Regions from separate parts of the Rhizobium sp. RAF56 genome, predicted to be linked through region 1. Evidence: riboswitches for the same ligand, from Rfam matches in the RefSeq annotation. Region 1 holds a riboswitch; each other region holds the start of a gene.

Region 1 (9,714 bases):
CAGGCCCGATTCGCAGGCAGCGCCGATGCGCACGCCGGCGCCGCGCGCCGCCTGCAGGATGGTCTGGCCGGGGGCGCAGCTGACGTCCTTGCCGGCCATGGTGAAGCGGATCGAGGTGCGGACTTCGCCTTCCTCGCCTTCGACGGGCGCCGGGGCGAGATCCAGCGAGGCGGGGCGAAAGCTTTCCTGATGGTAGCGGGCCATGTCGAACCCGGCGGCCTCCAGTGTCGTGCGGACGAAATCCATGAAGACGTCGGGGCCGCAGCAGAACACCGTGCGGTCGAGGAAATCATGCGCCAGAAGGCCGATCTTGGCTTTGTCGATCCGGCCTTTCAATCCCGACCACAGTTCCGTGCCGCCGCATTGCTCGACGATGAAGCCGAGGTTGAGGTTGGGCATGAAGCGCGCGAGATATTCGAGTTCGGAGCGAAAGATGATCTCCGAGGGACCACGCGAACAGTTGATGAAGGTGATGTCGGACAGCGGCGCGACGTCGGCCATGTAGCGCGTCATCGACATCATCGGGGTGATGCCGGAGCCCGCCGAGATGAAGAGATATTTCTCGCCGGGATGGCGTATATGGGTGAAGTCGCCAAGCGGCCCGAGCGCGCGGATGCGCACGCCCGGCTTCAGCTTTTCGAACATCCAGCGCGTGCCGACGCTGTCCTTCTGCGCCTTGACCGTCACGGCGATTGAAAACGGCCGCGACGGCGTGGACGACAGCGTGTAGGTGCGCATCACGGGTTCCGGCCCCACGGGCAGCTCCAGCGTGACGAACTGGCCTGGCAGATAGCGAAACCAGTTGTCCTTGTCTGAGCGGAACGTGAAGGTCATCACGTCGGGCGCCTCGGGCGTGGCTGACAGGCATTCGAGGAGCTGATGCCGGTCGCTCCAGGGCTGCATCTGGTCCAGATGCTGGTGGCGGGGCGCAATCGTCATATTGATGCTCATGCGACCACCGAAAGCTTTGCCTGCTCGCCCTGCAGGCGATTGACCATGAAGTTCGAGTACCATTCGACGAACTGCATGACGCCGCCCTCGTGCAGTTCGGAATAGGGACCGGGCTCGTAGGCCGGCGAGCGGATACCGAAGGCGTTTTCCTCGACGATGCGGCGGTCCTGATCGTTGGTTTCGGTCCAGACGTGGGTCAGTTCCTCGAGATCGTAGTCGACGCCCTCGACCGCATCCTTGTGCACCAGCCATTTGGTCGTGACCGCCGTCTCCTCGGCGCTGATCGGCAGCACGCGGAAGGAGATCGCGTGATCGCCGAGCATGTGGTTCCAGGTGGAGGGGTAGTGGAAAAGCAGCATCGTGCCGATGTTGTCGATGGTCACGTCGGACGACAGCGGCCGCCTCACGGCGTTGCGGCCCGACATCGTGTAGCTCTCGACGCCCTCGATCAGCGGCATGCGCGCCGTGCGGTACTGGCCGTCGGCGGAAAGCTGGAACGTGCTCGGCAGGCCGGCTGCCTCGCAACGGTCCCAGTGCGAGACGATCACCGGATCGCTCATTGCCCCCTGCACGCCGCTGACGGTCGGAGCTTCCGGGAAGGTGCGGCAGAGTTCAGGGTGATTGGCGCTGCAGTGGTAGCATTCGCGATTGTTTTCCCAGACGAGCTTCCAGTTGCCCTTCTCGATGATCGTGCTCTGGAAGGCGATCTTCGCCTCCCCCAGGCGATGTGGCGCGATGTAGGGCGTGATGGCGTCGCGAACCGGTGCGAAATCTGGCGCGGTCTTGGCCAGACAGATGAAAATGTAACCGCCGACGCTCTCGCAATGCACCGGCTTCAGGCCGAACTGGCTCTTGTCGAAATCCTCGGCCATCTGGCGCGCGAAAAGCAGAGACCCGTCGAGTTCGTAGGTCCACTGGTGGTAGGGGCAGACGAGCTTTGCCGAAGAGCCGCGCTCGGTGTTGCAGACACGTGAACCGCGGTGACGGCAACTGTTGTGGAAGGCGCGGATGACGTTGTCGCGGCCACGCACGATAACGACGGGATAGTCGCCGATCTGGACGGTGAAGTAGTTGCCGGCGCGCGGAACTTCGCAGTCATGGCCGATGAACAGCCAGTCGCGATAGTAGATCATCTCCATGTCGAGCTTGAAATAGTCGGGCGACGTGTAGAAAGCCTGCTCCAGGCTGAACCCTTCGCGACGGTTCTTCAATTGCCGCAAAACGTTGGTGCGGATGTCCATTTTTCAGCTATCCTCGCATAGTGGGCGGCACGACGGAGGATAGGAGCCGCCGGTCACGGACCGACACCCTTTTGCCTCCAGCCGCCCGCCGCGGCCAGTTCGAAATCGTCTCAAGGCTGGTTTCCGGGCTCTGGAGCGGTTCGATCCTCGAACCCCATGACGCCTTCCCAAGCTTGCGCCCAGTGGCTGTATTGCCATGACCTCTCCACCACCGTTGCGGGGGCAGCGCCGGATTTCGACCGACTTCCCAATTATCCGCCGTCCCTATCCAGCGGCACCTCAGGATGAAGGAATATAATCATCGTGCCGTGTCGCGCCTTGTTCACAAAGCGACATCGGCATCCGCATTGACGACGGCGGCCAAATCAAGGCGAATTATTCTCTATCCAATTGATATCGTGCATTTTTATCACCAGGCAGATATGTAGAAGCTATTACCCTCGTCGGCCCCCTGGCGCGTATGTCCGTCGCTATCCCCTATACGACATACATGCGAGCGAGGCGCCTATCGCCGCTTATGGCCGGCGTCCTAACTGCGTTGGCGCAATTAAGCGCCCATTAAGCATGACGCCTTAGTCTCCGAGGCCGATCCCGGAGCGAGCGTCCATGGCAAAACTCAGATACTACGACGCGACCACGCGCTACGTGCCGCAGACATCGCCGACCACTACCGATCACAGCGAGTTTCTGCGCACCGGCCGTATCAGCCGCGCGAAAACCGGCATCGTCACGAATAGCCGCCGTTATCTCAGCTACGAGGACGTGGCCGAGCAGACCGCCGAGCGCCTGCAGGCGGCCGGCGAGCGCACCCACGACAAGCTCAACAGCTTTCACAAATCCATCCAGTTTCCGAAGCTTGTCTTTCACCGCACGCTCGCCGAGACCCCGCACCTCGGCTATTGCCACGTCACGGCGTCCCGCACGCGGTTCGCCCGCTACGAAAATGTCAGCTGGGCATTCTACATCGCCAATTTCTTCGCTGAGATCGGCGAAGAAGGCGACGCCTTCGTCAAGATCGACCCTTGCTACAAGCGGATGTATTTCGCCATCGCCGTTCGCTCCGATCACGATGCGACGGAGAAGAAGCTGACGATCAACCGCAATGTGCGCGGCAACGGCGTGCTCTTCCGCACCCACGACCCGCAGGTCGCGATCCGCAACGTGCTTTTGCTCGGCGCTCGCAGCGAGCAGCTTCGCGACATCATCCGCCAGCTTTGACGGACTTGCTGGGCAGCCCCGCGCCGCCGCGCATTGATCCTGTGCCGCGAAAAGCCTAAGGAAGCGCCGAAGCAAGGACAAAACCGGTCAGGCAATGGCACTACGGATCGACATCAGACAGGACGCCGAAGGCGCAATCCGGCAAGCCGTCGACGTGCTTGCCTCGGCCGAGCCCGTGGCGCTGCCGACGGAGACCGTCTACGGCCTTGCCGCCGACGCGACGGCCGCCGCCGCCATCACCCGCATCTACGAGGCCAAGGGCCGGCCGCGCTTCAACCCTCTGATCTGCCATATGAGCGATCTCGCCATGGCGGAGCGCTACGCCGTTTTCGATCCTGTGTCGCGGCGGCTTGCGGAAGCCTTCTGGCCGGGACCGCTGACGCTCGTGCTGCCGCTGAGGCCCGGGAGCGACATTCATCCGCTCGCAACGGCCGGTCTCGATACCGTCGGCATTCGCGTACCGAAGGGTTTCGCCGGCGATCTCATCCGCGCCTTCGGACGGCCGCTTGCGGCTCCGAGTGCCAACACGTCAGGCAAGATCAGCGCCACCGACGCCGATCATGTGGAAGCGGATCTCGGAAACCGGATCAGGCTGATCCTGGACGCCGGTCCTTCGGATGTCGGCGTGGAATCGACCATCGTCAAGGTCGAGAACGGCGAAATGCGACTGCTGCGCCCCGGCGGGCTTGCGGCCGCCGATATCGAGCGCGTGGCCGGCCAGCGCCTGAAGCGCAAGCGCGCGGCATCCGCCGCGATCGAGGCGCCAGGCATGCTGGCCTCCCATTATGCGCCCGGTGCCTCCGTTCGGCTCGACGCGACGGATGTTGCCGCCGGCGAGGCGCTTATCCGTTTTGGACAGCACCCGGTTGCCGGCGAAAAAGAGGCCGCGATCGTGCTTAACCTCAGCCCCGGCGGCGATCTCTCGGAGGCTGCCGCAAATCTCTTTGCCTTCATGAAGCGCGCGGATGCGAGCGGCGCCGCCAGCATCGCCTTTACCACCATCCCCGACGAGGGGCTCGGCGAGGCCATCAACGATCGCTTGCGCCGCGCCGCGGCACCGCGCTCGTAACCTTTCCATATCGACTGAAATTCCCGTTTCGAGGACGCCATGGGCGCGTCTCGATCGGGGCTTGACGCCCGCGCGATTGAGGACTAGAGAATATAAAACGAAATGGTTAAATATCTGAGGCTCCCTGCATGTCGCCAGCCCTTGAAAGCTTAGGTGAGCAGCAGCTGGACGCGGTGTTTCATGCGCTTTCGGATCCGACACGGCGCAGGATCATGGCGCGGCTGGCGGACGGCGAGGCAACGGTCTCCGAGTTGGCGGAACCGTTTTCGATGTCGTTGCCTGCCGTCTCCAAGCACCTCGTCGTGCTGGAACGGGCGGGGCTGATGCGCCGACGGATCGACGGGCGCACGCATTTCTGTTCGCTGCAGCCCGAGACGCTCAGGGACGCCTCGGCATGGATCGCCTTCTACCAGCAGTTCTGGAAAGAGCGGTTGGGACGTCTTGCCGAATTTCTTGCCGATGACAAGGGCAAGCCGGAGGAGAAAGCATGATACAGCTGAGGCTTAGCGAGATCTTCGATGCGCCGGTCGAGCGCGTTTTTGCCGCCTGGTGCGACGCGCGCCAATTGAGCCAGTGGTTCGCGCCGGGCGAGATGACCACCCCGCAGGCAAGCATCGATCCCCGCCCCGGCGGCCTCTATCGCATCGTCATGCAGCGCAGCGACGGTACGCAGTTCGTCGTCAATGGCGAATATCGCGAGGTCGTGACCAACGAGCGGCTGCGCTTCAGCTGGCAGCATGCGGGCGAGCGCCCGACGGAAGTGCTCATCGTGTTCCGGCCGCTCGACGAGCGCCGCACCGAGCTGACGCTGATCCACAGCGACTTCGACAGCGAGAATGCCCGCGAAGCCCATAACAAGGGCTGGACCGGAGGCCTCGCCAAGCTGCGCCGCTACCTCGAAGTTTAATGATCCCTTGTCAGGTTCCATCAGGAGGAAAGAGCATGAAACTCTATTACAATCCGATGTCCAGCTACTCCCAGAAGGCGATGATCGCCTTCAACGAGAAGGGGATCGAATACGAGCCCGAACTCGTCGACCTGATGTCGCCCGAGGCGCGGGAGGCCTACGAGAAGATCCATCCGCTCGGCAAGGTGCCCCTCTTCAAACCCAGCGACGACTGGAGCGTTCCGGAATCGACCACCATCATCGAATATCTCGACGACAAATTCCCGGACACCCCACGGATGATCCCCGCCGGCGGCGGGGATGCCGCCCGGCAGGTGCGGCTCATGGACCGCATGGCGGATCTCTACCTCAACGACCCGACGCGCGAACTCATGTTCCAGAAGCACGGCTTCAAGCCCGAGAACGAAAACGAGGCGCAGCGTGCCAACCGCTACATTCAAGGCATGTACGAACACTTCGACAAGCGGCTGGCAAACCAGGAATGGGTCTGCGGCACGTTCTCGATGGCCGATTGCGCAACCATCCCGCCGCTCTTCTATGCACAGATGATCGCCCCCTTCAGCGATCGCCCGAACCTTCAACGCTACTGGGAGCGGGCGCAAAAGCGGCCGTCCTACGCAAAGGTCATGAAGGAGTTCCTGCCGATCTGGGAAGGCTTTACGGTTCGCACCGCGGCGCAATAGCGGCGTCGCCCAAACGTCCGCAGCACTGCCCCCTCACCCTAACCCTCTCCCCGCTCGGCGGTGGAGAGGGCAGACTGCTGACAAACTCTAACGGCTTACCAGGACTGCGCCGCTATCCGCCGTCTCCCCGGACCCGATCCGGGGTACAGCGCGCGCAAGTCCTTGCGCGCAAAAGACTCTTTCGCGCCGCCGACGCGGCGCGGCTGGATCCCGGCTCAAGGCCGGGAAGACGGAGAAACGGACGCGATCGCAAAAAGGACTGCTTTGGCAGCAAACTGATCTCTCCCCGCCAGGTGGGGAGAAGGTGCCGGCAGGCGGATGAGGGGCCAGCGCGCAACCGCCCAGCAACGGGCTTGACAATCCAGCCTGTTTCCCATGCTTTCCCTTCTCGATCCGCGCCGACAGGGAAAGCATCCGACCATGACCCAGACCGTCTCTCCTGCCCTTCTCGACCGTTTCGCATCCATCGTAGGTGAAGGGCATGTGCTTCGGGCGGCGGCCGACATTGCGCCGCACCTCGTCGAAAATCGCGGCCTCTACCATGGCGCCTCGCCGATGGTGCTGAAGCCCGGTTCCGTTGCCGAAGTCTCGGCCATTCTGAAGCTTGCGTCCGAGACCGGCACGGCAATCGTCCCCCAGACCGGCAATACCGGCCTTGTCGGCGGCCAGACGCCGCGTGAGGGCAGTGCGGACATTCTCGTCTCGCTGGAGCGCATGACGAGGATCCGCGACGTCGATCCGGTCGGCAACACCATGGTGGTCGATGCCGGCTGCATCCTTGCCGAGGTGCAGAAGGCGGCCGAGGAGCATGGCCGCATGTTTCCCCTGTCGCTCGGCTCGGAGGGCTCCTGCCGCATCGGCGGCAACCTTTCCACCAATGCCGGCGGGACCGCCGTGCTTGCATATGGCAACATGCGCCAGCTCTGCCTGGGGCTCGAAGTGGTGCTGCCGACCGGGGAGATATGGGACGGGCTGAGGCGGCTGAAGAAGGACAACACCGGCTATGACCTGCGCGACCTCTTCATCGGCGCCGAAGGCACGCTCGGCATCATCACCGGCGCGGTGCTGAAACTCTTTCCGCAACCGCTGGGCCACCAGGTGGCCTTCGCCGGCATAGCCTCGGTCGAGGATGCGCTCACGCTCTTCAAGGACGCGTCGAGCCGCTGCGGTCCGGCGCTGACCGGCTTCGAGCTGATGCCGCGCATCGGCGTCGAATTTACGAGCCGCCACATTCCCGGCGTGCGCGATCCGCTTTCCTCGCCGCATCCCTGGTATGTGCTGATCGACATCTCGACCTCCGATTCCGCCGAGACCGCCGGGCGGATGATGACGGCGCTGCTCGAACAGGGCTATGAGGCCGGGCTCATAAAGGATGCGACGGTCGCGGCATCCGAGGCGCAGCAGAAGGCGCTGTGGCATATGCGCGAAAGCATGTCGGACGCGCAGAAGCCGGAGGGTGGGTCGATCAAACACGATGTTTCCGTGCCGGTGGCCTCCATTCCCGCCTTCATGCACGAGGCGGAGAATGCGATCATGGCCGCCCTGCCCGGCGCCCGCATCTGCGCCTTCGGCCACATGGGCGACGGCAACATCCACTACAACATTTCCCAGCCGGTCGGCGCCGACAAGGCCGCCTTCATCGCCCGCTGGCGGGAGATGAACAAGATCGTCCACGGACTTGTCTTGCAGCACGGCGGCTCGATATCGGCCGAGCATGGCATTGGCCAGCTGAAGCGCGACGAACTGGCGTCGATCAGGCCGCAGATCGAGATGGACCTGATGCGGCGGATCAAGCGGGCGTTCGATCCGGCGGGGGTGATGAATCCTGGAAAAGTGGTCGCCGTTTAGGGCTATTCCAGGAAAAGTCGGACGCTTGGCCGTGATGCCCAGTGCTCAAATTCGCGATGTCTCCGCTGCATGTTCAAGCGTATGATCGCCTTGCGATTTCCAAGGTGGGGCCAATGATGATGCGTCATCGCACGAAGACCCGGATAGCGACCAGCGCCGTCTTGGTCTCGCTGTTCATCTATTTGCTGGTTGCCTATTTCGTCATTCCCGAGATTTGGATTTTTCATGATGCCGGCCGCGTTGCGAAGATCGGCAGCATGGTCACGACAACCGAGCAGGATATTCCGGGCGACCCGATCAATGTCGGTCTTGTCGGTTCCAAGGAAGAAGTGATCCGCGCGTTCGCTGCAGCCGGATGGGATCCCGCCGACAAGATTACCCTGCGGTCATCCATCGATATCGGATTGAGCGTGGTGCTTGATCGGCCAGACCTCGACGCGCCGGTCAGTCCGCTGCTTTTTGAGGGCAGGAAGCAGGATCTGGCCTTCGAAAAGCCCGTCGGAAAAAGCGCCGACGAACGCAACCACGTCCGTTTCTGGTTGACGAAGCAGACCGGCCCGGACGACCGCCCGCTTTGGCTCGGTTCGGCAAGCTTCGATCGTGGTGTCGGTTTCAGCCACGACACCGGGCAAATTACCCATCACATCGGCCCGGATGTCGACGCCGAGCGAGACCTGATCATTGCGGATCTGCTGAAGTCCGGACAGCTTTCTTCGAGCTATGAGATCGAGGGCATCGGAGCGACCAAAACCGGCCGCAATGGCGGCGGCGATCCCTATTTCACCGACGGAAAGGCCATGATCGGCGTGCTTAAGGCCCGATAGTCGAGTGACCAAAGTGGCCGGCCGACCGCTCCCGCGAAATAGCGAAAGCGCCCAGCCGCAGATCGTCCCTACTCCATCTCCTCGTTTCGCATCGGCGCGGCATCGCGGTTTCCGGAGATGATCTCGCGCTTGCCGACATGGTTTGCCGCACCCACGAGACCTTCCTTTTCCATGCGCTCGACCAGCGAGGCGGCGCGGTTGTAGCCGATGCCAAGGCGACGCTGGATGTAGGAGGTCGAGCACTTCTTGTCGCGCATGATCACCTTGACCGCCTTCTCGTAGAGGTCGTCGCCGTCTTCCGCGCCCATTGCGGATTTGTCGAAGACGGCGCTTTCTTCTTCGTCGTCCTCTTCCTCGTCCTCGTCGGCCGTGACCGTGTCGAGGTATTCGGGCCGGCCCTGCATCTTCAGGTGCGCGACGACCTTTTCGACTTCCTCGTCGGAGACGAAGGGGCCGTGCACGCGGGCGATGCGGCCGCCGCCCTGCATGTGCAGCATGTCGCCCTGGCCGAGCAACTGTTCGGCTCCCTGCTCGCCCAGAATGGTGCGGCTGTCGATCTTGGACGTTACCTGGAAAGAGATGCGGGTCGGGAAGTTCGCCTTGATCGTGCCGGTGATGACGTCGACCGAGGGGCGCTGGGTCGCCATGATCAGGTGGATACCGGCGGCGCGCGCCATCTGCGCCAGACGCTGGATCGCGCCTTCGATATCCTTGCCCGCGACCATCATCAGGTCGGCCATTTCGTCGACGATGACGACGATGTAGGGCATCGGCGTCAGGTCCATCTCCTGGCTTTCCTCGATCGGCGCGCCCGTCCCTTTGTCGAAGCCGGTCTGGACCATGACGTGGATGGTCTCGCCCTTTTCGTTCGCGGTCGCGACGCGGGCGTTGTAGCCGTCGATGTTGCGTACGCCGAGGCGGGACATCTTCCTGTAGCGCTCCTCCATTTCCCGCACGGCCCATTTGAGCGCCA
Region 2 (9,714 bases), on a different contig from region 1:
CGGGGTCAGCCCGGGATCCGGCTTGGAATCGCCCGGTAGTGCCGCGATCAGCGCTCCCTGACGAGCGGCGACAGCGTGCAGCGCTTCCAGTGCATAGTTGAAATAGCTGGCGCCGCCGAGCGCGCGGACGATGATCAGCTTCGCATGGCGCGCGGTGCGCTCGATGTAGGTATCGACCGACATCGGGTGCTTGAGGCTCATCAGGCTCGCTAGCCGCAGCGAATGCCGCTCGTCGCCCTGCCCGTAAGCCGCGGCAACGGCCGCAAGCTCGGTGTCGGCGGCCGAGAGGAACAGGATGTCCCCCGGCGACTGGCCGAGATCGATCGCCTCATCGCCGTCAGCGATCGTTCCTTGCTGGGCTAGGAGGAGATGCATGATGACACCACTTTGTCCTGCCGGGTCTTAGCGAGCCGCGAACTCCCGACCTCCCCCCTTGCGGGGGAGATGTCACGAAGTGACAGAGGGGGCTGGCCGCGACCGCTGGGCGCCATGTCAGACCAGCGCCTCGATCGCCCCGCGCACGACTGCCTCGTCCATGTCATGCAGCCCGATCACCACCAGCCGGCTGGCGCGCTCCTCGCCCGGCACCCAGGCGCGGTCGAAATAATGGTCGATGCGGCTGCCGACCGCCTGGACCTGCAGGCGCATGGTCTTTCCAGGCACATCGACGAAGCCCTTCAACCGCAGCACGTCGTGCTGGCCGATGACGGTTTTCAGCCGTTCGATGAAGGTCACCGGCTCGGCGATCGGGCCGAGATCGACGACGAAGCTGTCGAATTCGTCGTGGTCGTGCGGGGCACCGTCCTCGTGCTCCAATTCGTGGTGGGATTTGCGGTTGGCGATGTCGCCCTCGGTGCCCACGCCGAGGCCGAGCAGTATCGCGGCGGACACCTCGCCGTTCCTCGCTTCGATCATCGTCGGCTTGCGATGCGTGCGCGAGGCGACCTCGGCGCGAACGCTGGCAATGCCCGCCCGGTCGAGCAGATCGGTTTTGTTGAGCACGATCAGATCGGCGCAGGTCAGCTGATCCTCGAACAGCTCCTCGATCGGGCTTTCGTGATCGAGCGCTTCGTCCTCCTTGCGGCGGGCATGGACGGCATCATGGTCATCGGCGAAACGGCCGGCGGCGACGGCAGCGCTATCGACCACGGTCACAACGCCGTCCACCGTCACTTCGCTGCGGATATCCGGCCAGTTGAAGGCCGCGACCAGCGGCTGCGGCAAAGCGAGGCCCGAGGTCTCGATGATAATATGATCGGGGCGGCGTTCGCGCTCCAGGAGCTTCGTCATGGTGGGGATGAAGTCGTCGGCGACCGTGCAGCAGATGCAGCCGTTGGTCAGCTCGATGATATCGTCCTCGGTGCAGGCCTCCGCGCCGCATCCCTTCAAGACGTCGCCATCGACGCCGAGATCGCCGAACTCGTTGATGATGAGCGCGATCTTCTTGCCGCCCGCGTTCTGCAACAGGTTGCGGATCATCGTCGTCTTGCCGGCGCCCAGAAAGCCGGTGATGACGGTTGCGGGGATCTTTTCCTGGTTCATGCAATTCAACCCTTCATTTTGAGCGGCAGTCCCGCTGCCACGAAATAGACTTCGAATGCCGCCGCGGCGACCATTTGATGCAGCCGTCCGGCATGGTCGCGGAATTCGCGCGCCATGCGGTTTTCCGGCACGATGCCAAGACCGACCTCGTTGGAAACAAGGACGATCAGCGCTCGCGCGCTTGGCAGATAATCGGCAAGGGCGGCGAATTCGGAGGCGAGATCCCGACCCTCCATCATGAGATTGGTAACCCATAGGGTCAGGCAATCGACAAGGATCGCACGGCTCCCCAGATCGATCGCGGCAAGCCGGCGAACGAGATCGAGAGGCTCCTCATGCGTCGTCCAAAGATCGCCGCGATTCACCTGGTGGCTGGCAATGCGCGCGCCCATCTCGTCGTCCCAGGCACGCCCCGTCGCGACATAGTGGCGATCGAGGCCGGAGGCTGCGACCAACTGTTCGGCAAAGCGCGATTTGCCCGAACGGGCGCCGCCGAGAATAAAGGCCGAACGAGAAGAAATCTCCACCATCAGCGCCCGCCCATTGCCGGCGCGGGCAGCTCGATCCCACAGGGGATGGCGGCAGCATAAAAGCCGGCGTCGATGCCCCGAGAAGCCTGAAGTGCCATGACAACCTCCGTGCTGGCAGCGGAACTTCCGTTCCTTTGGTGGGCTCTTCGCCCGGCACGCATGGCAGGTCTCCTGGCTCGCGGGTGCGGCGCTGCGATCGAGGCGAACCGGAAACCGGTCGCCCTGATCGCGACGCCTGCGGATCCTTCTCGCCTTCCCGGCTCGATCATCATGAAAAGGCGGACGATTCGTAGAAATAGAGGCGTCCAACCCCGGTAGATCATGATGCCACGCCAGTGGCTTTTCCGGCTTCCTTGAACCCCTCGCCCGCCCACCTCATGCGGACAGTCGGCCAGGAGCCGCAGCAAACCGGACGATAGGACCCTGACCGCTCTACAGTCGCGGGGTCGGCTGCGATGAGGACGCCCGGTTTGGGTCCGTCCCGCCGCATTCCCTTTTGATCCCGTGCGGCAGGCCGCCGCCCAGGAACCATCCGTAAGGCGGTCATGATTAGGCTTTCGCTTTCGCCAAGTCAACGAAGGCCCAAGGACGCGACACAGCCTGTTCCGTTGACGAAGCCGGCTGCAATAAATCCAGCATGAGTCAGTATTTTGCCGCAATTATTTGACGTTAACGACATATACCGTCCTAACCCTCGGACACCAGCGCGACATCGTTCTTCCCATGCTGCAGAAATTCCAGCGCCGCCGCTTCGGCGCTCTCACAACCCTATTCGATCTTGGCCGTCTAAGGGCGCTGATGCGCCGCAGCGAGCTTGGCCTCGTCATTGCCGGCGCCTTCGTTGGCGTCACGTCCGGCCTGGCGGTGACTGTAATGAGCCTCATCTCGCGGCGCATGCACGCGTTGATCTTCGGCATCGACGAGGCCGACCGGCTGAGCTCCGCCGCGATCGACAACAACCTGCTGCTTCTCACCGCCCCGATCGTCGGCGGCGTGCTCCTCGGGATCATGCTCTTCATCCTTGCCCGCACCCGCAAGAAACCGATGGTCGACCCCATCGAAGCGAACGCGCTGCATGGCGGGCGCCTGTCGCTCACCGACAGCATCGTCGTTGCGGTCCAGAACCTTGTCTCCAACGGTTTCGGCGCCTCCGTCGGCCTTGAGGCCGGCTATACGCAGCTGGCCGCCGGCATTGCCTCGAAGCTGGGATACAAGCTGCAGCTTCGCCGCGCCGACCTCAGAACCATCGTCGGCTGCGGAGCGGCGGGCGCGATCGCCGCCGCCTTCAACGCGCCGCTGACCGGTGCCTTCTACGCGTTCGAGCTCATCATCGGCACGTACACCATCGTCAGCCTGACCCCGGTGGTCGTTTCAGCACTGATTTCCACCCTCGTCGCCCGCCTTTTCGCCGGCGACGAATTCGTCATCGACGTCGGCGATTTCGGCAGCATCGTTCCCGCGGACTATATTCCGGCCCTTCTGCTCGGCGCTTTCTGCGCCGGCGTCGGCATCCTTCTCATGCAGGGGGTGTCCTTCATCGAGGAGATGGCGCGCAAGAGTTCCATCGCGCCGCCGCTTCGTCCCGCGATCGGCGGCATCGTGGTCGGCCTGCTGGCGATGATTTCGCCGCAGGTGTTGTCGGCCGGTCACGGCGCACTGCATCTCAACCTATCGACGGAAGTCGCCATTCCGGCATTGATCGGCCTGCTGCTTTTGAAATCGTTTGCCTCGGCGATCTCCATCGGGTCCGGCTTCAGGGGCGGCCTGTTCTTCGCCTCGCTGTTCATGGGCGCGCTGCTCGGCAAGCTTTTCGCCTATTCGGCTCCCTATTTCGACCACGCGACGCTGACGCCGGTGATCTATGCCGTCGTCGGCATGAGCTCGCTCGCGGTCGCCGTCATCGGCGGGCCGCTGACGATGACCTTTCTTGCGCTGGAGATTACCGGCGACTTTCCGATCACCGCGTTGGTGCTCGCCGCCGTCATCACCTCCTCGCTGGTCGTGCGCACGACGTTCGGCTACTCCTTCGCCACGTGGCGTTTCCATCTGCGCGGCGAGAGCATCCGCAGCGCCCACGACGTCGGCTGGATACGCAACCTCACCGTCGAACGGATGATGCGCCCCGATATCCGCACCGCAAGGGCGGGCATCAGCATGGAGGAATTCCAGCGCGATTTCCCGATTGGGTCGACGCAGCGCGTCATCATCGTCGAAGAGGGAGACAAGTATGCCGGTATCGTGCTCGTGGCGGACATCTATGCCAGCCCCGTCGACACGGTCGAGGAAGGCCGGGGGGTGGCGGATTTCGTTCGCTACCGCAACGATTTCCTGCAGCCGCTGATGAATGCCAAGCAGGCGGCGGCAATCTTTGACAAGACCGAAAGCGAAGCCCTCGCCGTCGTCAACAACCTGATCGAGCGCAAGGTGATCGGCCAGCTTAGCGAAAGCCACACCTTGCGGCGCTACAGCGAAGAACTCGACCGCCGCCGGCGTGAGGTTTCAGGAGAGATTTGACGTCGCCGGCGGCAAAGCTACCCCAGCAGACGCTTCAGCCATTCCTTGTCCAGGACCGCGTCCAGTTCCGCCGCGATGTCGTCGAGGGCGGCATCCACGCTTTGCCGGTAATTCGTACTGTCGCCGCTCACGCCGAAACTTTGAAGCAATTTCGCGCGGAAAGCGTCGCTGGCGAAAAGCCCGTGCAGGTAGGTGCCCATGACACGGCCATCGGGCGAGATCGCGCCGTCGGCCCGGCCGTCGATGATGGCGGAGGGCCTGGCGCAATCGGCTCCCCGGGTAATCCCGAGATGGATTTCGTAGCCCACGAGCGGAGCGTCGTACTCCGTGGAGCGGGCGTGGCTGTTGCGGACGGTCTTTTCCGGCGCCATCTCCGTCTCGACGTCGAGGAGTGAGAGACCCTCTGTCTCCGTCTCCAGTCCCTCCAAGCCATGGGGATCACAGACCTTGCGGCCCAGCATCTGATAGCCGCCGCAGATGCCGATGACGCGACCGCCTCGGCGCACATGAGCCGAAAGATCGCGATCCCAGCCCTGGCGCTTGAAATCGTGGAGGTCGCCGATCGTCGATTTCGATCCGGGCAGCACGATCAGCGCCGCATCGGACGGCAGGGCCTCGCCGGGGCGCACGAAAACGAGGTCGACATCAGGCTCGGCGCTGAGCGGGTCGAGATCGTCGAAATTGGCGATACGCGGCAGAACGGGCACCGCCACCTTCAGCGCGCCGGCGGAACCGCGCGTCAGTCGCTCAAGGACGACCGAATCCTCGGCTGGCAAACGGCCCGCCGCCTTCAGCCAGGGCACGACACCGAAGCAGGGCCAGCCCGTGAAGCCTCCAATCGCCTTGATGCCGTCGTCGAAGAGCGAGACGTCGCCGCGGAACTTGTTGATGAGGTAGCCCTGGATCATGGCCCGATCCCCCTCGTCGAGGATCGCATGCGTGCCGACCAGCGAGGCGATGACGCCGCCGCGGTCGATGTCACCGACGAGGACCACCGGAACGTTGGCGCGCGTGGCAAAGCCCATATTGGCGATATCGCCCGGGCGCAGATTGATCTCGGCCGGGGAACCGGCGCCCTCGACGATGACGAGATCGGTTCCGGCCCTGACGGTCGCGAAACTCTCCAGCACGGCGCCCAGCAATTGCGGCTTGAGCTTTTGATAGTCGCGGCCCTTCGCCTGGCCCCAGACCTTTCCCTGCACGACGATCTGGCTGCCGGTGTCGGTCTGCGGCTTCAGGAGCACGGGGTTCATGTGGACGCTGGAGGGCACGCGGGCAGCCAGCGACTGCAGCCACTGGGCCCGGCCGATCTCGCCGCCGTCGTCTGCGACGGCCGCGTTGTTCGACATGTTCTGCGGCTTGAACGGGCGGACCCGCAATCCTCTGTTTGCGGCAAGCCGGCAGAGAGCGGCGACCAATACCGTCTTTCCGACATCGGAGCCGGTGCCTTGCAGCATGACGGTGCGGGTCATCGAGAAAAACCCCTCGGGCTAAACGCCATCAAATGTCTTCGCTGCTTCATTTTCGACCCGATTCTCAGAATTTGCCACCCTTCCGGCCTGGCAAAAATGCACCACGTCTCCGCATGATCAATTTGCGACATGCGATGACGATTTCGTGCGTTGTAGCGCGCCGCAATCACCATTATCTGCACGCTCAATCGCCAACCGCTGTGCCGGACAAATCCGGTTCGAAGGATACCCAGATGCTCTTCATCTTCAACAACAAGAATTCCATCCAGATCGCCTGGGGTTCGAAGCTCTCGGCATATCGCCCGGAGAGCCGGATGCGCCAGCTCGACACGCGCTTCGGGACTGTTGGCTTCATCCGCACCTACAGCGCCGGTTGATCGCGCGCCGGTTGATCGCGCGCCAGTCAGCGCTTCCTATACCAGGGAAGCGCGAAACTTGTCCCGAGAATAGGCTAGAAACGTAAAAGCCGCGCCGGTGTAAAAAATACCGGTCGCGGCTTTGTCAAAAGCTTGCGGGCTCGCCTATACCTGTCGAGGACGCAGTCTCCGGGACGCAATACCTGATCCGGAGAGGCAGCGAGACTTCGCCGCGCACCCAAAGCAATAACCAGACATCGTTACCGGAACGTTATTTTGCACCCAGGGGAGCGCGAACTTTTTCGTCTCGCCGATTTTTTTCATTTTTCTTAGAATTCTCTGAAAATCGAAAAACGGCGTGAATGGAACACAAAACGTCCGCGCGAGGCGTGACTCCCGGGCCTTTACTTGTTCCAGCCCAAGATTGGCCTGCCACGATAGCCGGTTTGCGCCCGCGAACCGTCGAAATCAGGCTAATTCAAATGCTTATCGGAACTTGCCGATGGAGTGGCGGAAGCGGCTGCGGGCGCAAAGCGGTTGATTTCTCTTACCGAATCCTTACGGTTAGCGGGTGGCGATCAAACGGCACGCTCGCGGCTAATCCGCGCAGGCGTATAATAAGCAACAAGCGCTACGCATAGGGGACCAGCGAAACGTCGTCAGCGGCGGATGAGCGGTATGGAAATTGACCACGCTGACGGGGATTGATCGGCGAAGCGATGCCGATCCGTCCGAGGAACTAACCGCAAGAGCACTGGGAGATAATTCAATATGAAAAAGCTTATCGCTTCCACGATATTGGCAGCCGGTCTTTATGGGCTTGCCGGTACGGCATACGCCGCCGACTGCGGCGACGTGTCGATCGCCGAAATGAACTGGGCTTCGGCCGGTGTCGCCGCGCAGGTCGACAAGATCATTCTCCATGAAGGCTACGGCTGCAACGTGACGCTGGTTACCGGCGACACCCAGCCGACCTTCGCCTCCATGGACGAAAAGGGCGTGCCGGACATGGCCCCGGAACTCTGGGTCAATGCGGTGCGCACCTCGCTTGACAAGGCCGTGTCGGAAGGCCGCCTCATCGAAGCCGCGCCGCTCCTCAGCGACGGTGGCGTCGAAGGCTGGTGGATCCCGAAATTCCTCGCCGACGCACACCCGGACATCAAGACCGTCCAGGACGCGCTGAAGCATCCGGAACTGTTCCCCGCCCCTGAAGATCCTTCCAAGGGCGCCGTCACCAACTGCCCGTCGGGCTGGAACTGCCAGATCTCCACGGCGAACCTCTATAAGGCGCTCGGCGCCGACAAGCTCGGCTTCACGCTGGTGGACACCGGCTCTGCCGCCGGCCTCGACGGCTCGATCGCCAACGCCTTCGAAAAGAAGACCGGCTGGTTCGGCTACTACTGGGCGCCCACCGCCATCCTCGGCAAGTACGAGATGGTGCGCCTGAGCTTCGGCGTCCCGCACGACAAGAAGGAATGGGACGCCTGCACGGCGATACAGGATTGCGCCAGCCCGAAGGTCAACTCCTACCCGGTATCCGACGTGTTCACCGTCGTCACCAAGGCATTCTCCGAGAAGGCCGGCGTCGCGATGGACTACGTCAAGGTCCGCAAATGGGATAACGGCACGGTCGGCAAGGTTCTGGCCTGGATGACCGAAAACCAGGGCACCAACGAGGACGGCGCAAAGTACTTCCTGAAAACCTACCCCGACATGTGGACCAAGTGGGTCTCCCCGGAAGTCGCGACGAAGGTCAAGGCCTCCCTCTAAACGCTTGAGAACAGGCGCGGCGGGCTCTCAAGGCCTGCCGCGAACCCGCCCGCAACTCTCAGACCGACACGAGCGGTGCGGTTTGACGTCGCAATGAGGAAACGATTACGCCAGTCGTTGTTGTACACGGAGTGATGCAGCCTGAAGAACCGGTGACAGCGCTGCAATTGGACTGGCCACCTTGAAAGCCACGGGAAAGGCACGTCTTAAACCGGATAAAAAAGGGGAATGCGATGGCTTTGCAATGTAGTTTCCTGCCGGACGCGCTTTGCAATTTTCCGGCAATCAGCGACACCGTTATCCGAGAAGCCCGCAAGCAGATCGACGACGGCTTTCGCGGACTGGTGCGCGCCTACGGAACCGTGATCGATGCCGTCGTACGGCCGCTCCAATGGTTCCTCAACTATCTGGAATGGCTGTTTACCAATACGCCGTGGTTCATCATTCTCTTGGTGATGCTGGCGGTCGTCTACTTCGCAAGCCGCAACGTCAAGATCGTGTTTGGCACAGCGGTCTCCATGCTTTTGATCGGCGTCTTCGGCCTCTGGAACGACACGATGGTCACGCTTGCCATGGTGACGGTCTGCACGTTGATCGCCATCCTGATCGGCCTGCCGATCGGCATCCTGATGGCCCGCTCCGACCGGTTGCAATCCATCATCAATCCCACCCTCGACGTGATGCAGACGATGCCGAGCTTCGTCTATCTGATCCCGGTCGTGGTGATTTTCGGCATCGGCAAGGTGCCTGGCCTCATCGCCGTCGTGATCTACGCGGTTCCACCGATGATCCGTCTCACCAATCTCGGCATCCGGCTCGTCGATTCGGAAGTGCTCGAAGCGGCCGACGCCTTCGGCTCGTCGCACAGCCAGAAGCTGTTCAACGTGCAGATCCCGCTTGCACTGCCGACAATCATGGCCGGTATCAACCAGACCATCATGATGTCGCTCGCCATGGTCGTCGTCGCCTCGATGGTCGGTGTCGGCGGCCTGGGCCGCAACACGCTGCAGGCGATCAACAACCAGTTCTTCACGGTCGGCTTCCTCAACGGCTTCGCGCTCGTTGCCATCGCCATCATCTTCGACCGGACCAGCCAGGCCTACGGCAAGCGGCTTCAGAAGCATTCGGAGGTCATTCATGGCTAGTCACGCGATCGAGATCAAAAACCTCTACAAGATCTTCGGCCGGCGCAGCTCCGAGTTCGTCGATCTCGTGAAGCAGGGGATGACGAAGACCGAACTCAACCTCAAGCACGGCCACGTGCTCGGCCTGCGCGACATCAACATCAACATGCCGGCCGGCGCCATCACCGTCGTCATGGGCCTCTCTGGCTCGGGAAAATCGACGTTGATCCGCCACATCAACCGCCTCATCGATCCGACTGCCGGCGAAGTGATTTACGATGGCGCCGACGTTTGCCGGATGTCGGAGGGCAATCTGCGCGAGTTTCGCCGCCACAAGACGGCGATGGTTTTCCAGAAGTTCGCGCTGCTGCCGCATCGCACTGTCATCGAGAACACCATCTACGGC
Region 3 (9,714 bases), on a different contig from region 1:
CAAGAAGATCGAGGACGTGAAGATCGTCGCGTCGGGTGCGGGCGCGGCAGCGCTTGCCTGCCTGAACCTCCTCGTCACGCTCGGCGCCCGGCGCGAAAACATCTGGGTCCACGACATCGAAGGCCTCGTCTATGAGGGCCGCGTCGAGCTGATGGATCAGTGGAAGGCGGTCTACGCGCAACCGAGCGACAAACGCGCGCTCGCAGAATCAATCGGTGGCGCGGACGTGTTTCTCGGGCTGTCGGCGGCCGGTGTCCTGAAGCCCGAGCTTCTGGCGCAGATGGCCGACAGGCCGCTGATCATGGCGCTCGCCAACCCGACGCCGGAAATCATGCCGGAACTGGCGCGCGCCGCCCGTCCTGACGCGATGATCTGCACCGGCCGCTCGGATTTCCCGAACCAGGTCAACAACGTCCTCTGCTTCCCCTATATCTTCCGCGGCGCACTCGACTGCGGGGCCGAGACCATCAACGAAGAGATGAAGATGGCCGCCGTCAGGGCGATCGCGGCGCTCGCCCGCGAGGAGCCGTCGGACGTTGCGGCGCGCGCCTATTCCGGCGAGACGCCGATTTTCGGGCCGGACTATCTGATCCCCTCGCCTTTCGACCCGCGCCTCATTCTGCGCATCGCACCGGCGGTGGCGAAAGCTGCGGCCGACAGCGGCGTCGCGCGTCGCCCCATTGCCGATTTCGATGCCTACCTCGACCAGTTGAACCGTTTCGTGTTCCGCTCCGGCTTCGTGATGAAGCCGATCTTCGCTGCCGCCAAAACCGCCGAGCGCAAGCGCGTCGTCTTCGCGGAAGGCGAGGACGAGCGCGTGCTGCGCGCCGCCCAGGTTCTCATCGAGGAAAATACCGCTACCCCTATCCTCATTGGCCGCCCGCAAGTCATCGAAACGCGCCTCAAGCGCTACGGCCTGAAAATCCGTCCGCAGACGGATTTCGCGGTGATCAATCCGGAAGACGATCCCCGGTTCCGCGAATATGTCGATCTTTACTTCTCGCTGGTCGGCCGCGGCGGCGTCATTCCCGAAGCCGCCCGCACGATCGTGCGCACGAACACGACCGTCATCGGCGCACTCGCCTTGAAGCGCGGCGAAGCGGATGCCCTGATCTGCGGCGTCGAAGGGCGCTACGACCGGCACCTGCGCGATGTCCGGCAGATCATCGGCAAGCGGCAAAACGTTCGCGACTTCTCCGCCCTCAGCCTGCTGATCTCGCAGCGCGGCGCCACCTTCTTCACCGACACCTACGTCACCTATGATCCCACGGCCGAGGAAATCGCCGAATCCGCGATCCTCGCATCCGAAGAGATCAAACGCTTCGGCCTGACGCCACGCGCGGCGCTCGTTTCCCATTCGAATTTCGGCTCCCGTGAGTCCGAAAGCGCCGCCAAGATGCGCGAAGCACTCAGCCTTGTGCGGGAGGCGGCTCCCGACCTCATCGTCGACGGCGAAATGCATGGCGACAGCGCCATTTCCGAAACGCTGCGCCGCCGCGTCATGCCCGACAGCACGCTGACCGACGAGGCAAATCTCCTGGTTTTCCCGAACCTCGATGCCGCCAACATCACCCTTGGCGTCGTGAAGACGATGATGGACTGCCTGCATGTAGGACCGATCCTTCTAGGCGCGGCAATGCCTGCCCATATTCTCTCGCCGTCCGTGACTTCGCGCGGCGTGGTCAACATGGCCGCATTGGCAGTCGTCGAGGCATCGCAACCTATTTGATCCAGCCGCCAACACCGGTTGCCGTCGCCCGCGGCGTGATGCCTCACCGACCTATCCGGGTTCCAATTTCAGCATCTTGTTAAGTGGCTATGGGTTATACATCCAGCATGCCATGGCCGCGCATGCGGCGAGACGTTGCGGACGAGGGCGGGACGTGGAACGCGGTCGAGGCTTTTCCTTCATTCTGCTGGCCTCATTGGCCTTGGCGACGGCCGCCGCCGCACAATCCAACTCTGTCTGTGATGACCTGCGCGGCCGGCTCGCCAATGTGAGCGAAACGATCAGTACCGGCCGCGAGGCCCGGCGAACGTCGGATGCAACAGGCGATCAGAACAGCGCGATCGGCATGATCGAGAACGAACTCAACGATCGCGGCTGTCACAATCAGGGAAGCACAACACTCATCGGCCCGGAGGATGCGGCTGTCTGTGATCAGCTGCAGAGTTCGCTCGCCCGCATGCAGGAAAACCTCCGCTATCTTCTGGCACGGCAGGCCGAGACCAGTGAGGAAGGGGCAGAGCGCAGCCAATTGCAAGCCGCCCTGCGCGAGAACGGCTGCGACGCGCCTGTCGACGATGACACCGAGATTGTCGGCAACCGCGAAGAACCGCTGACGACGCCCGAACAGCAGGCGATGCGCACCGACACCTTCTATCCGCCGATGGGCGAAGAGGAGACGGTCGCCCCCGCTATCTCACCATACGCCGGCGGCGCGGGCATGCAGACCGTCTGCGTGCGCACCTGCGACGGCGGCTTCTTTCCGATGACGGCCAATGCGACGCCGCTCAACTTTCAGGCTGATGCAAACACCTGTGCCCGCATGTGCCCCGACGTTTCGACTGAGCTCTTTTACCGCTATCTGCCCGGCCAGGAGTCGTCGGATATGGTCTCGGCGGCGAACGGACTTCGCTACAGCGCCATGCCCTACGCATTCGCCTATCGCAAGCGCAAGCCCGGCGAGAAATCCGCCTGCAGCTGCAATCTACCCGCCTACTACGAGGAAATGCGGCGCGACAAGGCAGCAAGCGCACCGGATACCGGCACGTCGCCCAGCTCGATCATCACCATCGAAACTGCCAAGCCGAAGCCGCCCGCAGCGTCCGCGAGCACTACGCCAGCCGTGCCGGCGCCAGAGCGACCCTATGATCCCTCGAACAAGGTACGCAGGGTCGGGCCGCAGTTTCTCGGAAGCGATCTGGGCGCGATCGACCTCCACCCGGCAGTACCCGGCCCACAGCCGCAACAATAGGTTAGTCGCCTCCCCAGCGCTCGTTGAAGATCAGTTCTTCGAGCGGAAGCCGTTGCCGCCAGCCCTTCACCGCCAGTTCAGGTTCGCGATAAAGCTCGTCCACATAGCCGAGGCAGAGCCAGGCGACGATCTCGATCCGCTTGGGGATACCGAGCAAGGCCCTTATGTCAGCATCATGAAAGATGCTCACCCAGCCGACGCCGACGCCTTCGGCGCGCGCCGCAAGCCAGAGGTTTTGCACGGCACAGACCGTCGAATAGGCATCCATGCGCGGATTGTGCGTGCGGCCGAGCACGACCTTGCCGGAGCGATCCGGATCGCAGGTGACGCAGATGCTGAGCGGCGCCTTTCGGATGCCCTCGAGCTTCAACGACCGATAGGTATCGCGCCGCTCGCCCTCGAACATTTCGGCCGCTTCCTGGTTGGCGCGGGAAAATGCCTCCCAGGCCGCTTGGCGAACCGCCGGATCGCGCACCAGCACGAAATTCCAAGGCTGCATGAAGCCAACCGACGGCGCGCTGTGGGCGGCACTCAGTAGCCGGCTAATCAGCGCATCCGGCAGCGGATCGGCAAGAAACTGATCGCGGACATCGCGTCGCGTCTCGATGGCGCGGTAGACGGCAGCGCGTTCGGCTAAGGAAAAGGCTTGCACGCGGACGAGATCGTCCTTCGAATTCGGTCGCATCGTTTGCTCCTCAACAATGCCAACCTGCCGCCGTCCGCGCGGTGCGGTCTATCATGTCAGGCCGGTCTTCTGGCTTGGCTTCGCCTGCCTGCCGTTGCCTTCCCGGTTTAAAGACCAGTGGCATCCTACGGAAAGAATGACAAAATCCTTCCGCACAGCAGACATCCGCCTCACAGCGTTGGGCACGCGCCGGAAATTCGCCGGCTTCCCGATTCTCCCGCTTGCGCGGGCACCTGACGTTCAAGCTATGCGCGATCAAACGGCAGCCTGTCAACGCGCGCGCGTGAGGCGGTCACGGCGCAGAGTTATTCATCCCGTCTCGCGTTGCCGCTTGATCCTGATTTGCATGGTTTGCCCATTCATCTGGACTTCGAGGAAGGTGGCGTTCTTTAAAACCGTACCGAACTTTGAGTGGCCAAAGTCCTTCGCACTGAACGTCGGATACAGTTTCTTTATTACGTGACCGAGCAGCGACACATCCAGCCATTCGTGCGGCTTGTGCCCCAGAGAATTGAACGCCTGCACTATATAAGGCCTGACGTCAGCGGTCTGCTTCAGCGCAACGACGTTCGGCGAATTCGGCTGCGCGGGGGCGGCCTGGATCTCCAGTTCGTAGAACGCATCAAAAGCGACCCTGAACTTTTCGGTCGCCTTTGGTCCACCGAGGCCAATCGCTTTGCGACCGCGCATTCGTATCCGGCTAGCCAAATGCGAGAAATCGCTATCGGTGCTGGCGATGCAGAAAACGTCGAAGTCTTCCTTGCCCAGCAGTTCCGTAGCGTCTACGGCGAGCAGGATGTCGCTGCTGTTCTTGCCGGATATCGACGCTTGAGCAGTCTGAAGGCTGAGAGCGTGGTGGGGTACCATCTCCGCCCAGGGCCGCAACATCTCACGCGCGAAATCGCCATAGACGCGCCGGTCGACGATCTGGCCGTAGAAAGATGCAACCTCGAAAATCCGAGCAGCCGTCCGTGCCGGTAAATTCTCCGCATCGACGAAAACGCCAACCCTCCGCGTCGCTTTCTCCACGTTTGTGCCTCCATGGTATCCACCCTAGGAAACAACAAAATGGTGCAAAGGCGAAGCCACTTCAATCATTGCGGTTAACGATCCCGGAATCGATTGGTGATCGGATAGCGTCGGTCGCGCCCGAAGTTCTTCTTGGTGATCTTCACGCCGGGGGCGGATTGCCGTCGCTTGTATTCGGCGAGATAGAGCAGATGCTCTATGCGGTGGACGGTTGCGACATCATGACCGCGGCCGACGATCTCTTCGACCGCCATCTCCTTTTCCACCAGGCATTCCAGGATGTCGTCGAGCATCGGATAGGGAGGCAGCGAATCCTGGTCCGTCTGGTTCGGCCGAAGCTCCGCGGATGGTGCCTTCTCGATGATGTTGGCGGGGATGACTTCGCCCGAAGGCCCGAGCGCATCCGGCGGCACATGCGCGTTGCGCCAGCGCGACAACGCGTAGACCTGCATCTTGTACAGGTCCTTGATCGGGTTGAAACCGCCGTTCATATCGCCGTAGAGCGTCGCATAGCCGACCGACATTTCCGACTTGTTGCCTGTCGTGACCACCATCGAGCCGAACTTGTTGGAGATCGCCATCAGGATTGTGCCACGCGCGCGGCTTTGCAGGTTTTCCTCGGTGATGCCGCTTTCGGTGCCTTCGAAAAGCTCCGCGAGCGCCGACACGAAGCCGGTGACCGGCTCCTCGATCGGCACGATATCGTAGCGGCAGCCAAGCGCTCTGGCGCAATCCGCGGCATCCTTCAGCGAGTCCTCCGAGGTGTACCGATAGGGCAACATGACGGCCCGCACACGCTCCTCGCCAAGCGCATCGACGGCGATCGCCGCGCAAATGGCGGAATCGATGCCGCCGGAAAGGCCGAGGACGACCGTCTTGAAGCCGTTCTTGTTGACGTAGTCGCGGAACCCGAGAAGGCAGGCGCGATAGTCTGCCTCCTCGCCTTCGGGAACCTTGGAGGAAGGGCCTTCTTCGCATCGCCAGCCACCGGCGCGACGCTTCCATGTGGAGACGTATAGCGTCTGCTCGAACTGGCTCATCTGGAAGGCAAGCGTCCTGTCGGCGTTGAAGGCGAAACTCGCACCATCGAACACAAGCTCGTCCTGGCCGCCCACCTGGTTGGCGAACAGCAGCGGCAAGCCGCTTTCAATCACCTGCTTCAACACCACCTGATGGCGGACGTCCAGCTTGCCCCGATAGTAGGGCGAACCGTTCGGCACCAGAAGAATTTCGGCCCCCGCTTCCGCCAGCGTCTCGCAGACGTCCAAGTCGTTCCAGATCTCCTCGCAGATCGGAATCCCGAGCCGTACGCCTCGGAAATTATAGGGGCCAGAAATCGAGCCCTCGACGAATACGCGTTTCTCGTCGAACTCGCCGTAGTTCGGAAGATCCACCTTGTCGCGCAGGGCGACGATCCTGCCGCCATCGAGCAGTGCCACGGAATTGTGCGGCCCAACCGCACCTAGCCGCGGGAAACCGACGACCACGCCTGGGCCGCCATCGGCCGTATCGGCTGCGAAATCCTCGACGGCCTTGAGGCAGGCCTTCAGAAAGGCAGGCTTCAGCACCAGGTCTTCCGGCGGATAGCCGGAAATGAAAAGTTCCGTCAACAGAAGCAGATGAGCACCCTGACGCGCCGCATCGGCGCGGGCTTCCCGCGCTTTCGCAAGGTTGCGGGCGATGTCGCCAACCGTCGGATTGAGCTGGGCAACGGCAATGCGAAGAGTGTCAGTGAGGACGCTTTGTTCTGTCATGCCATAGATTTAGCGACGACGGCGTTCTTCCGCAACCACTCCGCGGCGCCATCCGCCGAAGTCACCGTCTGCACGTGTTTTTTTCACATTCGAAAACAACTGAATGGCCATCTGGCGCCTTGCGGTTCATCCAGCATTCATGACAGTGGTGTGACAGTAAGGTGAACTTTGTAAGAAATCCGGAGAAAATCTTGGCGACTCCGTCATCGCGCTCGACTTCCATCGATCGGCTATTTGTTGCGGCGCCCGGTGGGGTTGTATCGCCGCGATCGGCATTCTCCCGCCAATTGCTGAGCCTTTGCCTGACGCTTGCGATCGCATTTGCGACCGTGGTGGTCGTCGAGTGGATCAGCCGCGGCTCCTTGGCGGATATTCCCGAATATCTCACCTCGCCGATCAAGCCCGGGCTCACCACCATCGGCCTGCTCCTCCTTGTCATCCTGGGGCTGGACGGCATCTTCGGCCGGGCGCATCTCTCCGTCCTCGTCGTGGCGCCGCTCGTGGTCATTCCGGCCTTGGTGTCGAACGAAAAGCAGCACTATCTTTCCGATCCGCTCTATCCCTCCGACATCCTGTTTGCCCGCCAGATCGTCGAACTCATGCCGGTGATGGTCCGCGAGCGCCCGTTGACGGCCGTTGCCATCGTCGCCGGGCTGCTTGTCGCCATCGCCGGCCTCGTCTATCTCTGGCGCTACGGCTGGAGCCATGCCGGCCGGCTCTCGCGCCGGGCGCGAACTCTGCGCCTGTCGATCTGCCTGCCGCTTTTCGCCGTCTTCGTCTCGCAGATGGATGCTCAGCAGTATTCCTGGCTGCGCGAGAAGCTCCGCATTATCCCGATCGTTTGGGATCAGAAGGAAAACTACAGCTATAACGGCTTCATCATCGCCTTTTCGCTGAACCTGCCGATGGCGCACCTCAAGGCGCCGGCGGGCTACAATCACGATGCGCTCGACGCGATCCCTGCCCGCAACTACTCCTACCTTGCCGGCCCGCGTGAAAAGCCCGACGTCATCATGCTGATGAGCGAGTCTTTCTGGGATCCGACGAGGCTTTCCAACATCAGGCTTTCCCCCGATCCGCTGCCGAACATCCGCGCCGCGCAATCCGGCCACGTGTTCTCGCCGGAATTCGGCGGCATGACGGCCAATGTCGAGTTCGAGGCGCTGACCGGCTTCTCCAACGCCTTCCTGCCCTATGGCAGCATTCCCTATCAGCAATATGTGCGCCATCAGGTACCGTCGCTCGCCACCTTCTTCCGCGGCGAAGGCTATGCGGCACGCGCGATTCATCCCTTCGAGGGCTGGTTCTGGAACCGCAACGAGGTCTACAAGGATTTCGGCTTCGAGGAATTCCGCACCGAGGAAACCCTACCCGCCATGGACAAGCGCGGCTTGTTCGCCTCCGACGATTCGATGATGAAGGAGATCATGCGGGAGGGCGACGCCATGGATCGGCCCTTCTTCTTCTTCGGGGTCACCTTGCAAGGACACGGCCCCTACGAAGCGCACCGCTACGCCCAAAACACCGTTGCCGTGGAAGGCAATCTGCCGGACGCCGACCGCGAGACCCTTGCCACCTATGCCCAGGGCGTGCGCGAAGCGGACGAAAGCCTGAAGATGCTGATGGACTGGGCGTCCAAGCGCAATCGCGAGACCATCATCGTGCTCTGGGGCGATCATCTGCCGCCGCTCGGCACCGTCTATCCCGATACCGGCTATATGCCCGAGCAGGTAGCGACCCGAAAGGCGTCGCTGGACGTCATGAAGCGCGAGCACGAAACGCCGCTCGTCATCTGGTCGAGCAAGAAAGGCGTTCGCAAGGATATCGGCACCATCAGCCCGGCGCTCTTGCCCTATAACCTCTTGAAGACCGCCGGCTTCGAGCATCCCTTCTATACGGGCTTCCTTGGCCGCGTGCAGAAGAAATACAACATCGTCGACCGTTACCAGCTCGCAACGCGCGACAGCCAGACATTTCCCGACTGGGGCCGCGACGACAGGCAACTCGATCCGCTGATACGGGACTATCGCTACCTGCAATACGACATGATGTTCGGCCATCAATATGGGCTTGGGCGCTTCTTCCCGTCGCATGCCTGGTTGACCGGGCAGAGCACCTGACGACCGGTGACGGCTTTGCCGTTGCAATTCATGAGAAGCTTCGGATACTTGCGGCCGCCGCGCCCTGAGCAGTTCCAGGAAAAGTGTGAAACGGTTTTCCGTCCGGAATTGCGTGAAAACAAAAAGATAGAGCGGATCTGCGGTCAAAGAAAAGCAGACCTGCTCTAGCCAAGATATCCGGAGTCTCCCATGTCCACCCTGCCGAACTTTATTCACATGCATTTCGACAAGTCCGCCGACGAACTCGGCGAGATCGAAAAGCGCGTGCTGGCGAAGGCCCACGAACGCAAGGTCATATCCACGGATGTGAATGCGGCTTTCTCCGCGAGAGCGAGCCTCGGCGAACGGCTGGCCGACAATATCGCCCGCGTCGGCGGGTCCTGGGCGTTTATCGTCACCTTCCTGGTCTTCCTGGCATTCTGGTGCGTCGTCAACACGATCGTCCTCGTAACCCGCGCCTTCGACCCTTACCCCTTCATCTTCCTCAATCTCATTCTCTCGATGCTGGCCGCGATCCAGGCGCCGATCATCATGATGTCGCAGAACCGGCAGACCGAGCGCGACCGCTTCGAGGCCGCAAAGGACTATGAGGTCAACCTGAAGGCCGAACTCGAAGTGCTGTCGCTGCATCAAAAGATCGATGTGAAGGTGCTGGCCGAACTTGCCGCGCTGCGCGAGGACGTCGCGCGGCTATCCCAGGCGTTGACCGCCAAGGGTTGACTGCCGGATATTCAATCCGTTGATCCCGCCGTGGCAAGCCCCGGCCGTCCCTGCCGGTATTGCGGCAGGCCATCGGTGATTTCGTAGAAATCTCCCTTGTCGGCACAGAAGATATGGTAGGCGAGCTTGAGGTCGGTCGGCTTATCGAAGGCGCCGGCCATGATGGAGATCTCCTGGCCCTCGTTCGCCTGCCAGAAGAGCAGCGAGCCGCAAGTGCCGCAGAAGCCTCGGCGCGCGAAGGAACTCGCACTGAACCAGGTGATCGCTTCCTCGCCCTCGATGACGATGCGGTCGAGCGCCACGTTCGTCGCGGCAACGTAGAGGCCCGTCTGCTTGCGGCATTGCGTGCAGTGGCAGCCCACCACCTCGCGCAGCTCTCCACGTGTCCGAAAGCGGACCGCGTACAAAGGCAGGAGCCTGAATGTTCT

Evidence for each region. A riboswitch is a leader RNA that binds a small molecule or an ion and turns the genes downstream of it on or off. The one in region 1 is predicted to bind cobalamin.
Region 2: linked by a shared signal. The riboswitch ahead of cobU (bifunctional adenosylcobinamide kinase/adenosylcobinamide-phosphate guanylyltransferase) and the one ahead of AB4048_RS07600 (aromatic ring-hydroxylating oxygenase subunit alpha) in region 1 are both predicted to bind cobalamin.
Region 3: linked by a shared signal. The riboswitch ahead of bluB (5,6-dimethylbenzimidazole synthase) and the one ahead of AB4048_RS07600 (aromatic ring-hydroxylating oxygenase subunit alpha) in region 1 are both predicted to bind cobalamin.

What each region holds. Positions count from the first base shown of each region.
Region 1 covers NZ_JBFRDU010000007.1:29,497-39,210, forward strand. Annotated here, with positions in the region: gene AB4048_RS07595 (2Fe-2S iron-sulfur cluster-binding protein) at 1-939, opposite strand, end outside; gene AB4048_RS07600 (aromatic ring-hydroxylating oxygenase subunit alpha) at 948-2,192, opposite strand; cobalamin riboswitch at 2,290-2,489, opposite strand; gene AB4048_RS07605 (DUF6656 family protein) at 2,799-3,410, shown strand; gene AB4048_RS07610 (L-threonylcarbamoyladenylate synthase) at 3,505-4,479, shown strand; gene AB4048_RS07615 (ArsR/SmtB family transcription factor) at 4,608-4,970, shown strand; gene AB4048_RS07620 (SRPBCC family protein) at 4,967-5,386, shown strand; gene AB4048_RS07625 (glutathione S-transferase family protein) at 5,422-6,069, shown strand; gene AB4048_RS07630 (FAD-binding oxidoreductase) at 6,490-7,917, shown strand; gene AB4048_RS07635 (LssY C-terminal domain-containing protein) at 8,037-8,741, shown strand; gene AB4048_RS07640 (DNA translocase FtsK) at 8,810-9,714, opposite strand, start outside.
Region 2 covers NZ_JBFRDU010000024.1:28,242-37,955, forward strand. Annotated here, with positions in the region: gene cobN (cobaltochelatase subunit CobN) at 1-375, opposite strand, end outside; gene cobW (cobalamin biosynthesis protein CobW) at 493-1,542, opposite strand; gene cobU (bifunctional adenosylcobinamide kinase/adenosylcobinamide-phosphate guanylyltransferase) at 1,548-2,072, opposite strand; cobalamin riboswitch at 2,470-2,620, opposite strand; gene AB4048_RS19645 (chloride channel protein) at 2,796-4,586, shown strand; gene AB4048_RS19650 (cobyric acid synthase) at 4,604-6,058, opposite strand; gene AB4048_RS19655 (hypothetical protein) at 6,292-6,435, shown strand; gene AB4048_RS19660 (ABC transporter substrate-binding protein) at 7,186-8,184, shown strand; gene AB4048_RS19665 (ABC transporter permease) at 8,418-9,329, shown strand; gene AB4048_RS19670 (quaternary amine ABC transporter ATP-binding protein) at 9,322-9,714, shown strand, end outside.
Region 3 covers NZ_JBFRDU010000001.1:32,180-41,893, reverse strand. Annotated here, with positions in the region: gene AB4048_RS00190 (NADP-dependent malic enzyme) at 1-1,729, shown strand, start outside; gene AB4048_RS00185 (DUF2865 domain-containing protein) at 1,842-2,978, shown strand; gene bluB (5,6-dimethylbenzimidazole synthase) at 2,980-3,663, opposite strand; cobalamin riboswitch at 3,706-3,915, opposite strand; gene AB4048_RS00175 (NYN domain-containing protein) at 3,973-4,692, opposite strand; gene AB4048_RS00170 (NAD+ synthase) at 4,767-6,446, opposite strand; gene AB4048_RS00165 (LTA synthase family protein) at 6,734-8,566, shown strand; gene AB4048_RS00160 (DUF1003 domain-containing protein) at 8,756-9,286, shown strand; partial or broken gene AB4048_RS00155 (GFA family protein) at 9,298-9,714, opposite strand, start outside.